DNA from 2 places in the Enterobacter adelaidei genome. Region 2 is predicted to be linked to the other one. Evidence: predicted binding sites of a transcription regulator. Region 2 holds the regulator's gene; the other holds the start of a gene.

Region 1 (6,097 bases), 1.3 Mb from region 2:
GCACCATAATTTTGTCGCGGTCGACTGACGGGTTCGCTTCGCACTCATCTTCATACGTGGAGTACATGTACGCGGTATCGGTAGAGAATTCTGCCGCACAGGTGTCGACACGCTTGTAAACCGGGTGCAGGTTGAACTGGTCACGCAGCTTGCGGATTTCCGCTTCGCGCACGCCTGCCAGCTTAGCCAGACGCGCATCGGCGAAGCCTTTACGCTTCAGCACGCGCAGGAAGTCAGCGTCCAGACCGTTGATGCCCAGATCCGCCACTTTCTCTTCCAGACGCACCAGCTCTTCAATCTGCACCAGGAACCAGCGGTCGATGTTGGTCAGGTTGAAGACGCCGTCCACAGACAGGCCTGCGCGGAAGGCATCGGCGATATACCAGATACGCTCTGCGCCCGCGTCTTTCAGCTCGCGGCGAATTTTTGTCAGCGCTTCCGGGTCGTCCAGGCTCACTTTCGGGTCAAAGCCGGTCGCGCCCACTTCCAGGCCACGCAGCGCTTTCTGCAGGGATTCCTGCTGGGTGCGGCCAATTGCCATCACTTCGCCGACCGATTTCATCTGAGTGGTCAGACGGTCGTTTGCGCCGGCGAATTTCTCGAAGTTGAAGCGAGGAATTTTCGTCACAACGTAGTCGATAGACGGTTCGAAAGACGCAGGGGTGCGGCCGCCGGTGATGTCGTTCATCAGCTCGTCGAGGGTGTAACCCACCGCCAGTTTTGCTGCTACTTTGGCAATCGGGAAGCCGGTGGCTTTAGAGGCCAGCGCCGAGGAACGGGATACACGCGGGTTCATTTCGATAACAATCAGGCGTCCGGTTTTCGGGTTCACCGAGAACTGTACGTTAGAACCGCCGGTTTCCACGCCGATTTCACGCAGTACCGCCATCGAGGCGTTACGCATGATTTGATACTCTTTGTCGGTCAGGGTCTGGGCAGGTGCCACGGTGATGGAGTCACCGGTGTGGATCCCCATCGCATCGAAGTTTTCGATGGAACAGACGATGATGCAGTTGTCGTTTTTATCACGCACCACTTCCATCTCGTACTCTTTCCAGCCAATCAGCGATTCATCAATCAGCAGCTCTTTGGTTGGGGAGAGATCCAGACCGCGTTCGCAAATCTCTTCGAACTCTTCGCGGTTGTAAGCGATACCGCCACCGGTGCCGCCCATGGTGAAGGAAGGACGGATGATACATGGATAACCCACGTCAGCCGCGACGGCCAGCGCTTCTTCCATGTTGTGTGCAATACCGGAACGCGCGGTGTCGAGGCCGATTTTTTTCATCGCCACGTCGAAGCGACGACGGTCTTCTGCTTTATCAATCGCGTCGGCGGTCGCACCAATCATGGTTACGCCGAATTCGGCAAGCACGCCCTGACGCTCCAGCTCCAGCGCACAGTTCAGCGCCGTCTGGCCGCCCATCGTTGGCAGTACCGCATCCGGGCGCTCTTTTTCGATGATTTTGCGCACTACTTCCCAGTGAATTGGCTCGATGTAGGTTGCATCAGCCATTTCCGGGTCGGTCATGATGGTTGCCGGGTTAGAGTTTACCAGGATTACGCGGTAACCCTCTTCGCGCAGGGCTTTACACGCCTGCGCGCCGGAGTAGTCAAATTCACAGGCCTGGCCGATAACAATCGGGCCAGCGCCAAGGATCAGGATGCTTTTTATGTCTGTACGTTTTGGCATTGTCTTCTCAGCTCCTGATTATTTAGCGGTCTTACGGTATTGCTCAATAAGTTCGATGAAGTGATCGAACAGCGGTGCGGCATCGTGCGGGCCCGGGCTGGCTTCAGGGTGACCCTGGAAGCTGAACGCTGGCTTGTCGGTACGGTGGATACCCTGCAGGGTGCCATCGAACAGTGATTTATGCGTCACGCGCAGGTTAGCCGGCATTGAGGCTTCATCGACAGCAAAACCGTGGTTCTGCGCGGTGATCATCACCGTGTTGTTGTCGATATCTTTCACCGGGTGGTTACCACCGTGGTGACCGAATTTCATCTTAACGGTGTTCGCACCGCTCGCCAGCGCCAGCAGCTGATGGCCGAGACAGATACCGAAGACCGGGATATCGGTTTCCAGGAAGGATTTAATAGCGTTGATAGCGTAATCGCACGGAGCCGGGTCGCCCGGGCCGTTGGACAGGAAAATACCGTCCGGATTCATCTTCAGCACGTCTTCGGCAGAGGTCTGTGCCGGAACCACCGTCAGGCGGCAGCCGCGGTCAACCAGCATGCGCAGGATATTGCGCTTGGCACCGAAATCGTAGGCAACAACGTGGAACGGCAGCTCGCTTTCTGGTTTCGCTTCCGGCAGGTCGCCTTCCAGCGTCCAGCTCCCCTGCGTCCAGCTGTAGGCTTCGGCTGTCGTCACTTCTTTCGCCAGGTCCATACCGTTCAGGCCCGGGAAGGCTTTCGCTTTTTCCAGCGCCAGGGCAGCATCCAGGTTATCACCCGCGATGATACAGCCGTTCTGTGCACCCTTCTCGCGCAGCAGACGCGTTAACTTACGGGTATCAATATCGGCAATCGCCACGATGTTATGGCGTTTCAGGTAAGAAGAGAGGTCTTCGGTATTGCGGAAGTTGCTGGCAATCAGCGGCAGGTCGCGAATGACCAGACCTTGCGCATGTACCTGAGAGGATTCTTCGTCAGCCGCATTGGTGCCGACATTGCCGATATGAGGATAAGTAAGAGTAACGATTTGGCGAGAATAGGAAGGATCAGTGAGGATTTCTTGATAACCGGTCATTGAAGTATTGAAAACGACTTCCCCAACCGCCGAACCTGTTGCCCCTATGGCCCGACCGATAAACTGGGTTCCGTCTTCCAGAACCAATAGCGCTGACTTAATCAAAACACCCTCCAGAGAATATTCACTCACTTTATTTGCATATTAATTCATAACCATGTCATGGATCAATGCAAATGTGTTGCCAGCGGATTTTTGGCAAACGGCGGCATTCTGGAGATTTGGTAGGTAAAAGTCAACTTAAAACGGAGATTTTGTTTGTTCTTTTGCAAGCCTGGAGACCCAAAGGCGGCTTAACCGACAAAAAGATCAGGTAAATCACCGCAGAAAACGCTTGCGCGGCAAGTTTAATGAGAAATCTGGGGTGAGAACTATAAAAAGTAGACCAGATGGTCAAAATTTACATTTCAGCAACGAAAAAAGAGATTTAAAAGCGTGTTTTTGGATGAAAAATAGAGAATAGACAATGAAACAGGTAAAATAAAAGGGCAATAAATTATTGCCCTATGCAATCAAGTAATTACGACTGCAATAACCACATCACGATGGGTAATAAGCTCTACAAATTGTTGAGATCAAGCACATCCCGCATATCAAAAAGACCATTTCTTTTGCCTTTTAACCACAAAGCAGATCGTACGGCACCGTTTGCAAAGGTCATACGGCTGGAGGCTTTATGCGTAATTTCAACACGCTCGCCAATATCGGCGAACATCGCGGTATGTTCGCCGACGATGTCACCCGCTCGCACGGTTGCGAAGCCAATGGTTCCCGGCACGCGTTCGCCGGTGTAACCTTCGCGGGTATAGACCGCGCAGTCTTTTAAATCTTTATCAAGTGCATGAGCAATCGCTTCACCCATTGCCAGCGCCGTACCTGATGGCGCATCAACTTTGTAACGGTGGTGCGCTTCAACAATCTCAATGTCGGTATAGTTGCCCATCACCTTCGCCGCTTTCTCCAGCAGCTTGAGCATGACGTTTACGCCCACGCTAAAGTTCGCAGCAAAGACAATCGCAATTTCTTTTGATGCGTCCTGAATGGCCTGCTTACCTGCGTCGTCAAAACCGGTAGTACCGATGACCATTCCCTTGCCGTACTGGCGGCAAAACGCCAGATGCGTCAGCGTCCCTTCCGGGCGGGTAAAGTCGATGAACACATCGAAGTCATTTTTAACCGCGTCAAGGCTGCTCTGGACGGTAACGCCCGTCTTTCCCGCCCCCGCCAGTTCACCTGCGTCGGCACCAAGAAGTGAGGAACCTTCACGCTCCAGGGCCGCACCCAGCGCCACACCATCCATCTGTAGCGCCGCCTGAATCAGCTGACGGCCCATACGTCCACCCGCGCCCGCAATCGCGACACGGATCTGTGCATCATGCATAGTTATTCTCTTACGTTAAAATGATGTAAACCGTTTTCAGATTAACCAGCCTTGCTCTGTGCTGCCAACTGAAAACACCAATAATTAGAATTTAATGATAAACAGGAAGAAATATCAGTAAAAAGCATAACGATCAGCGAAAACCGCAGGATTCCCGCACCACGAGGGCGGGGGGAAGGATAATCCGTTTTGCCGGTTCATCATTTCCTTGCATGCGGCTATACAGCAACTCTCCTGCCTTGCGCCCAATCTCTTTCGCGGCGACAGATACCGTCGTGAGTGCAGGCTGAACCAGCGCCGCTTCGGTGATGTCATCGAATCCCACCAGGGCAAAATCACGTCCGGGTTCCCGGTTCAATTTGCGTAAACACTGCATAACCCCGAGGGCCACAATATCCTGATAACAAATCGCGGCGGTGATTTCCGGATTATCGGTCAGCAAACTCTCTGCCACCCGTGCACCATCGCTTTGGCTGGCCTGTGAAGTCACAATCCAGGCCGGATTCGGCGTAATACCGTATTCCAGAAGTTTACTGGTAAATCCGCCAATACGCTGCGCCCGTGACCCCGAATTCTGGCTACCGCCGATAAATGCGATCCGCCGGTGTCCCATTTTTAAAAGATGTTCGGTCGCCATTTGGGTGCCAAGAAAGTTATCTGTTCCAACAAAATCGAACCCCGGATCGCTAAGCGGTCGTACAACCATAATCGCCGGAATATTGCGTCGCTTCAGGCTATCAAAAAATGATTGGGGCGTTTCGCGGGCGGCACAGAGCACCATGCCACCCACGTTGTTACGCATCAGCGAATCAACAAACTTTTGCTGTCGCTCGGCGGATTCTTCGCTATTTGCCAGAAACAGCATCAGCTCATGGCGCTCCATCTCATGGCTTAAGCCGGCGGTCATCTCGCCGTAGAAAGGGTTGGTGATGTCATGCAACAGCAGCCCCACCTGATTACTGCTGCGGTTTCGCAGGTTTGCCGCCGTCTGGTTATAGACATAGCCCGATTCATCCAGCGCCTTCAGTACCCTTTCGCGTGTGCTTTGCGAAATGCGCCCTTTATTGCACAGCACCATTGATACCGTTGCCGTAGATACCCCTGCGTACTTCGCAACATCTGCCAGCGTGATTCCTGTCATGTTGTCTCCTTAGTCTTCACTACAGATTAATCGAATAACCTTTTTTTTTGCATTTTTCCCTGTGAGTCTCTTCACATTACGGCTATCAATCAGGATCCCATTCGTATTTATGGCGGGTTAATCGCGTTAACCACTCTTCTCAAATGCGGTTAATCGAATAACCTTAAATAACGATTACGGAGGATAAGATGACAACTTACGACAAATTCCCCACGGTGATGATTCAGGGTTATGACGACAGCGCCTGGCAAGGTTGGGAGGCGATTATCAGCAGCCTTGATGCAAAAACCCGACAGTGCAGCCGCACCGTACTGGTGATTGATTGCTATCCAGGCGTGCGCATGACCGAACTTGAGAACGCTTTGCTGCCGCAATTGCGTCCGACACTCACAATCAATGTCGAACAAGCGCGACAGGATGAGCGCACCATTCATGAAATGCTGGCACGCAACCTCACCGACGATCGCGTCTTTGGCGTACTCTCCTGCCACCAGCTCGGTGAGTTTTTCGATCCCACTCGTCTGGAAACATTGCAGGCTCAGGTGAGCCAATGCTCTGAAGGGCTGATTGTGATTTACGGCCCCGGTGCGGCGCTCGTCCATCCGGGTGATGTGCTGGTGTATGCCGATCTTCCTCGATGGGAGATCCAGCAGCGTATGCGCAGCGGTGAGATGGGGAACTGGGGCGTAGAGAATCAGCATGAAGATATCCTTCGTCGCTACAAACGCGCCTTTTTTATCGAATGGAGAGTCTTCGATCGCCACAAAACGCCGCTTCTCAAACGCGCCGATTTTTTACTGGATACAACCCGGGCAAACCA
Region 2 (6,097 bases):
CCGAAATTAACGGCAACCAGATTAGCTTTGATTTAATGAAAGAGACGCTGCGTATCACCAACCTGGGTGAGCTGGCTGTTGGGGATACCGTCAACGTAGAACGGGCGGCGAAGTTCAGCGATGAGATTGGCGGGCATCTGATGTCTGGGCACATCATGACCACTGCCGAAGTGGCGAAAATTGTGACCTCGGAAAATAACCGTCAAATCTGGTTTAAAATGCAGGATCCTTCATTAATGAAATACATCCTGTACAAAGGGTTTATTGGTATTGATGGGATTAGTCTGACTGTCGGGGAAGTGACGCCGACGCGTTTTTGTGTGCATTTAATTCCTGAAACGCTGCAGCGCACCACGCTGGGGGCGAAAAAACTGGGGCATCGCGTAAATATCGAAATCGATCCGCAAACTCAGGCGGTGGTGGATACCGTTGAGCGTGTGCTGGCGGCAAAAGAAGCTGCAATAATTAAAACAGCAGAAGAAGAATAAAAAATAACCCCGGGTAACCGGGGTTATTTTTTTAGCGGGCGACCCGCAAACCGTGTTCAATGCCACGGCTGAAGACCACCTGCCAGAGCTGAATATCCCGCGCGCGAAACGCCCCCGCGCAGGCATTCAGATAATAGCTAAACATCCGCTTGAATCGTTCAGAATAGTTGTCCGCAATCTCAGGCCAGGCTTCCTGAAAACGAGCATGCCATGCCATCAACGTGGTGTCATAATCCGCACCGAAGTTATGCCAGTCTTCCATCACGAAATGGGGTTCACTGGCGTTGGCAATCTGGCGAACGGACGGTAAACAGCCATTCGGAAAGATGTATTTGTTGATCCACGGGTCAACGTTGTTATCGGTTCGCTTAGAGCCGATGGTATGCAGCAGGAAGATGCCGTCCGGTTTCAAATTACGATCCACCACGTCAAAATAGGTGTTGTAGTTCTTCGGTCCCACGTGCTCGAACATGCCCACCGAAACGATACGGTCAAACTGTTCGTTAAGATCGCGGTAATCCTGTAGCCGGATATCCACATCGAGACCCTGGCAGCGTTCCCGCGCCATCTTTTGCTGTTCAGCTGAAATAGTGACACCCACCACGCTGACGCCGTAGTGCTTCGCCATAAACCAGGCCAGCCCACCCCAGCCGCAGCCGATATCCAGCACGCGCATTCCGGGTTCTAACTTCAGTTTCTCGCTAATCAGATGCAGCTTAGCCTGTTGAGCCTCTTCCAGCGTCGAAGCCTCTTTCCAGTAAGCGCAGGAATATTGCATGAAGGGGTCAAGCATACGGTTGAACAGGTCGTTGCCGAGATCGTAATGCTCTTTGCCGACGATCCACGCGCGTTTTTTACTTTGCAGATTAAACAGCCGGGCAGAGGCGACGCGCAGTGTGTCTTTCAGATTGCGGGGGAGTTGATTTTCCAGACCGGCACGCAACACGCTGGAGAAGAAGATATCCAGCCGTTCGCACTCCCACCAGCCGTCCATATAGCTTTCCCCCAGGCCTAACGAACCCTCCCGCAACACGCGCTTAAAAAAGTCGGGATGTTTAACCTGGGGATCGGCTGGCGACGATCCATTGATAGTGATGCCTGCTCGACCTAACAGTTCACTGACGATCCGGGACCAGTTATCGTCCGGAACGCTGACTTCTTCTATACACGATGAACTCATAGCTTCTCCATCACCCTGTGTGATCAGAACCTTCAAACAGCGTAGACGCTTTTTTTGGTTTGTGAGAAATCTCACGGTAAATACCGCGAGGCTAATATCCGACGTAGAACAGAGGAAGGGAGATAACCCTTGCCGAAATGCCTTCCATGGTAAAACGGGAGCACTCCGGCTCCCGTTAACACTTAATATTTATCGTATTTAATCGAACCAAATTTAGTATAGGCCGCAAAATTTGGTGATTCAATAAAAAATTCTTAGCAACCTAATCACTGGGAGTTAACATAATTTCCGGCGCGATTACGCATGCGATGTTTCAACCGGCGTGCTGTTATTCAGCTCACGCTGTGCGGAAGCCTGCATACGGTAGCCCACAAAGGCCAGCACAACGGTCACCAGCATCACGGTAGTGGTGGTCAGGAGCGGTGTGGCAATCAGCGCAGAGACCACCAGGCTTGCCAGGAAGCACAGACCCAACTGCAGGGTGTTCTGCAGCGCAGCCGCGCGACCCGTCGCCTGCGGGAACGGACGTAATGCCTGCGCCACAACGATAGGGTAGATTGCCCCGTTAGCGACGGCCATCACGCAGAATGGCATTAAAATTTCTACCAGACCGGTGCCAGGGATAAAACCAACGGCCCATGTCCCGATAACGCTCAATGCATACAGCACCAGCAGCCACGGCAGCATCTGCTGACCTTCCCATTTCTGCAGCGCCGCACGACAGCCGTACCCACCCACCAGGAATGCGATGGTTTGCGGGACATAGCTCAGGCCGATCGCCGCTGGGCTGTACCCCATATCGTGCAGAATAAATGGCGAACCGGTCAGCCACGCGAAGAAGCTCGCCGAGCAGGCGGCATAAATCAGGACATTACCGCGATACGCTTTGGCACTCAGCAAAGAGGTAAAGGTAATGGGCTTCGCATCCGCATGTGCCTCTTTTTTATGCGCTGGTTTGAGCGCGAATGCCGGCAGCATAAGTACCAGTGTGATGGCAAACAACGTGGCAAAGATAGCCTGCCACTCGAAATGCACCAGGATCCAGCTGCCCAGCAGCGGGGCGAGGGCAGGTGAAAGCCCTACCAGCGGCATAATGGTGGCGAAAATCCGGTTGGTGCGGTTGGCTGGGTAGTAGTCGGTAACAAGGGCCTGCCAGGTCACCGCTGCTGCACAGACGCCGACGGCCTGCACAAAGCGCAGCACCAGCAGCCAGGTCGCATCGCGTACCCATAACATACCCAGACAGCCGACGGCAAAAATGCCAAGTCCCAGCAACAGTACTGGTTTACGGCCAAAACGATCTGATAGCGGCCCCCAAAGTAGCTGCGCGAAGGCGAAACCGGCGAGGAACAAACTCAGGCTGGCGCTGATGGCCGCTGCAGGGGTTTGCAAATCTTCCTGCATGGCGGCGAAAGCCGGCAGGTACATATCAGTGGCCAAAAAGCCCAGCACGCTTAAGCCGCCGAGCCAGACTAAAAAACCTTTCCTGGGTTGCATTGTTTTATTCTCCTGAGGAGGCAGGTATACATTGGCGCTGAGTGTAGGGAGTGCAAAGCCGCTTGTGAAACGCTAATATTTGGCGTGTGCATTCAAATTTTTTGCAGGCAGAAAATGTGGTCAGATTATTCTCTTGAAGTGGTCGATGCTGTCGCGCGTAACGGCAGTTTCAGTGGAGCGGCGCAGGAGTTACACCGCGTGCCTTCAGCTATCAGCTATACAGTACGTCAGCTGGAGGAGTGGCTGGCGGTTCCGCTGTTTGAACGGCGACATCGTGATGTGGAATTAACGCCCGCCGGCGCGTGGTTTTTGAAAGAAGGACGTTCTGTCATCAAAAAAATGCAGATCACCCGCGAACAGTGTCAGCAGATCGCTAACGGCTGGCGGGGGCATCTTTCCATCGCGGTGGATAATATCGTCAAACCCGAGCGTACCCGGCAAATGATTGTCGACTTCTATCGTCATTTTTCTGACGTCGAATTGCGGGTGTCGCAGGAAGTGTTTAACGGCGTCTGGGATGCGCTGGCGGACGGCAGGGCAGAGATGGCGATCGGGGCCACGCAGGCGATTCCGGTTGGGGGACGTTATGCGTTTCGCGATATGGGGATGCTGAGCTGGAAATGCGTGGTGGCAAGCGATCATCCGCTGGCGGCTCTGGAAGGCCCCTTGAGCGACGATACGCTACGCAACTGGCCGTCTCTGGTACTGGAGGATACGTCCCGTTCATTACCCAAGCGTATCACCTGGCTTCTGGACAACCAGCGGCGGGTGGTTGCACCCGACTGGGAATCGTCGGCGACGTGCCTCAGTGCTGGCTTGTGCGTTGCGATGGTGCCCGTTCATTTTGCGCGGCCGCGAATTGACACCGGAGAGTGGGTTGAACTGACACTGGAGAACCCGTTCCCGGATGCGGCCTGCTGCCTCACCTGGCAACAAAATGATGTCTCGCCAGCGATGGCCTGGCTGCTGGATTATCTGGGAGACAGCGAAACGCTAAACCGGGAATGGTTACGGGAGCCAGCTTAACTGGCCCCGTGAAGAGATTACCGGCGGTAGTCGCGGAACGGACCATCCGCAACGGAGCGGCGTTCAATAAGACGCGGGTGAACTTCAATGGACTGCGACTCTTCACGTTTGTTGACGATCCTGTCCATCAGCATATTGAAGGCGGTTTCACCCAGTGAGTCTTTCGGCTGGTGAATGGTCGTTAAGGCCGGCGTAAAGAAGCGCGCGTTACGCACGTTGTCATACCCGATCACAGAAATATCCTGCGGTACACGCAGACCCAGCTCATCGGCAGCACAGAGGGCACCCATTGCCATGATGTCGCCCCCGCAGAAAACGGCGGTCGGACGATGCTGCTGGGAGACGATCTGCTGCATCGCGCGGTAGCCCGACTCCGGTTCGAAGTCGCCCTGCACGATCCAGTTTTCCGGCACGGTGATCAGCGCTTCTTCCATCGCTTTCATAAACCCAGCCAGACGACCTGCACCGGTATTGCGCTCCAGTGGACCCGGGATCACGCCGATCTCGCGGTGACCGCGTTCTATCAGATAACGACCCGCCATATAACCGCCTTCAAAGGCGTTATCGATAACGGAATCGGTGAAGTCCGCGCGGGCTTCACCCCAGTCCATCACCACCATTGGGATATGGCGATACTCTTCCAGCATCGACAACACAGATTCCGGGTACTCGGAACACATCACCAGCAGGCCATCCACGCGCTTTTGCGCCATCATCGACAGGTAGGCGCGCTGTTTTTCAATGCTGTTCCACGCGTTGCCCAGAATCAGGGTATAGCCTTTTTGAAAACAGTTTTTCTCAACCGCTTCAATGATCTCGGCAAAATAGGCCGCTTCACTGCTGGTCGCCAGCAAACCAATAGACTTGGTGTGATTAACCTTGAGGCTACGCGCAACCGCACTTGGCGAATAGTGCAGCTCTTTGATCGCTGCCCAGACGGCGTTGCGCGTCTCTTCCGCCACAAAGCGGGTTTTGTTAATTACATGTGATACGGTTGTAGTGGAAACGTTTGCGCGTTTTGCTACATCTTTAATTGTTGCCATTAAATGTCACTCCAGACCATATCCTAAACTCCTGAAAAACTTGAAGGTAAACGTTTGCCTTCTCTCACCCTTATCACGCAATTTTGAATTGCGACACGCCGGGAAAACGACACAGGACGTCAGGAGGGGGTCAATGGCCGGTACGCTAATAAATTTAGCGTGGAATTTTGTCCTATCTTGATGAAAAGGGGAAGAGGTAAAGTGGTTATCCGTTTAAATCCAGGAAGATTTTTGACGTAAATTGTGCAAAAATGAGCAAGCTCACTTTTCGTGGGGGGATTCAAAGGAGAAAAATTGATGAGTTCCGATCTGAAGTTTTCGCTGTTCACCACCGTTATTGTGCTGGCTTTGATTGTCGCAGCGGGTCTGACGGCCGCACTGCACTGATTTACGTGGAGGGAGAGCTTTCTCCCTCCCGATTCCCCGGATTGTTACTTCTCTGGCAAAAATCTTTTGCCGTTTTGTTAACTTCTCATTTTTTGTGATTGATGTCATGCTTTCCGCTTCTTTGTTCTGTGTCACCTCATGACACGGCATCCGGAGTTGACGTATGAAAATCAATTTTCCCCTGCTGGCCCTGGCGATTGGCGCTTTTGGGATTGGCACCACTGAATTCTCCCCGATGGGTTTACTGCCTGTTATTGCCAGAGGCGTGGATGTCTCGATCCCTGCCGCAGGGATGTTAATCAGCGCCTACGCTATCGGCGTGATGGTCGGGGCGCCGCTGATGACGCTTCTGCTTTCGCATCGCGCGCGCCGCAATGCGCTGATTTTCCTGATGGCGATTTTCACACTGGGCAACGTGCTTTCCGCCATTTCGCCGGACTACACCACATTGATGCTGTCACGCATTCTGACCAGCC

What was found. The regulator PurR, encoded in region 2, represses purine synthesis genes. The targets are predictions, from matches to a motif close to CANGCAAACGTTTGCNTG.
Region 1: carA (glutamine-hydrolyzing carbamoyl-phosphate synthase small subunit) is a predicted target of PurR. The motif match lies at 3,079-3,096, and genes of this name have one in related genera.

Annotation. Positions count from the first base shown of each region.
Region 1 covers NZ_CP154353.1:666,747-672,843, reverse strand. Annotated here, with positions in the region: gene carB (carbamoyl-phosphate synthase large subunit) at 1-1,693, opposite strand, end outside; gene carA (glutamine-hydrolyzing carbamoyl-phosphate synthase small subunit) at 1,712-2,860, opposite strand; gene dapB (4-hydroxy-tetrahydrodipicolinate reductase) at 3,315-4,136, opposite strand; gene AAHF05_RS03340 (LacI family DNA-binding transcriptional regulator) at 4,270-5,277, opposite strand; gene AAHF05_RS03335 (class I mannose-6-phosphate isomerase) at 5,466-6,097, shown strand, end outside.
Region 2 covers NZ_CP154353.1:1,946,110-1,952,206, forward strand. Annotated here, with positions in the region: gene AAHF05_RS09550 (riboflavin synthase) at 1-488, shown strand, start outside; gene cfa (cyclopropane fatty acyl phospholipid synthase) at 520-1,668, opposite strand; gene punC (purine nucleoside transporter PunC) at 1,966-3,165, opposite strand; gene punR (DNA-binding transcriptional activator PunR) at 3,280-4,191, shown strand; gene purR (HTH-type transcriptional repressor PurR) at 4,209-5,234, opposite strand; gene AAHF05_RS09575 (YnhF family membrane protein) at 5,532-5,621, shown strand; gene AAHF05_RS09580 (MFS transporter) at 5,785-6,097, shown strand, end outside.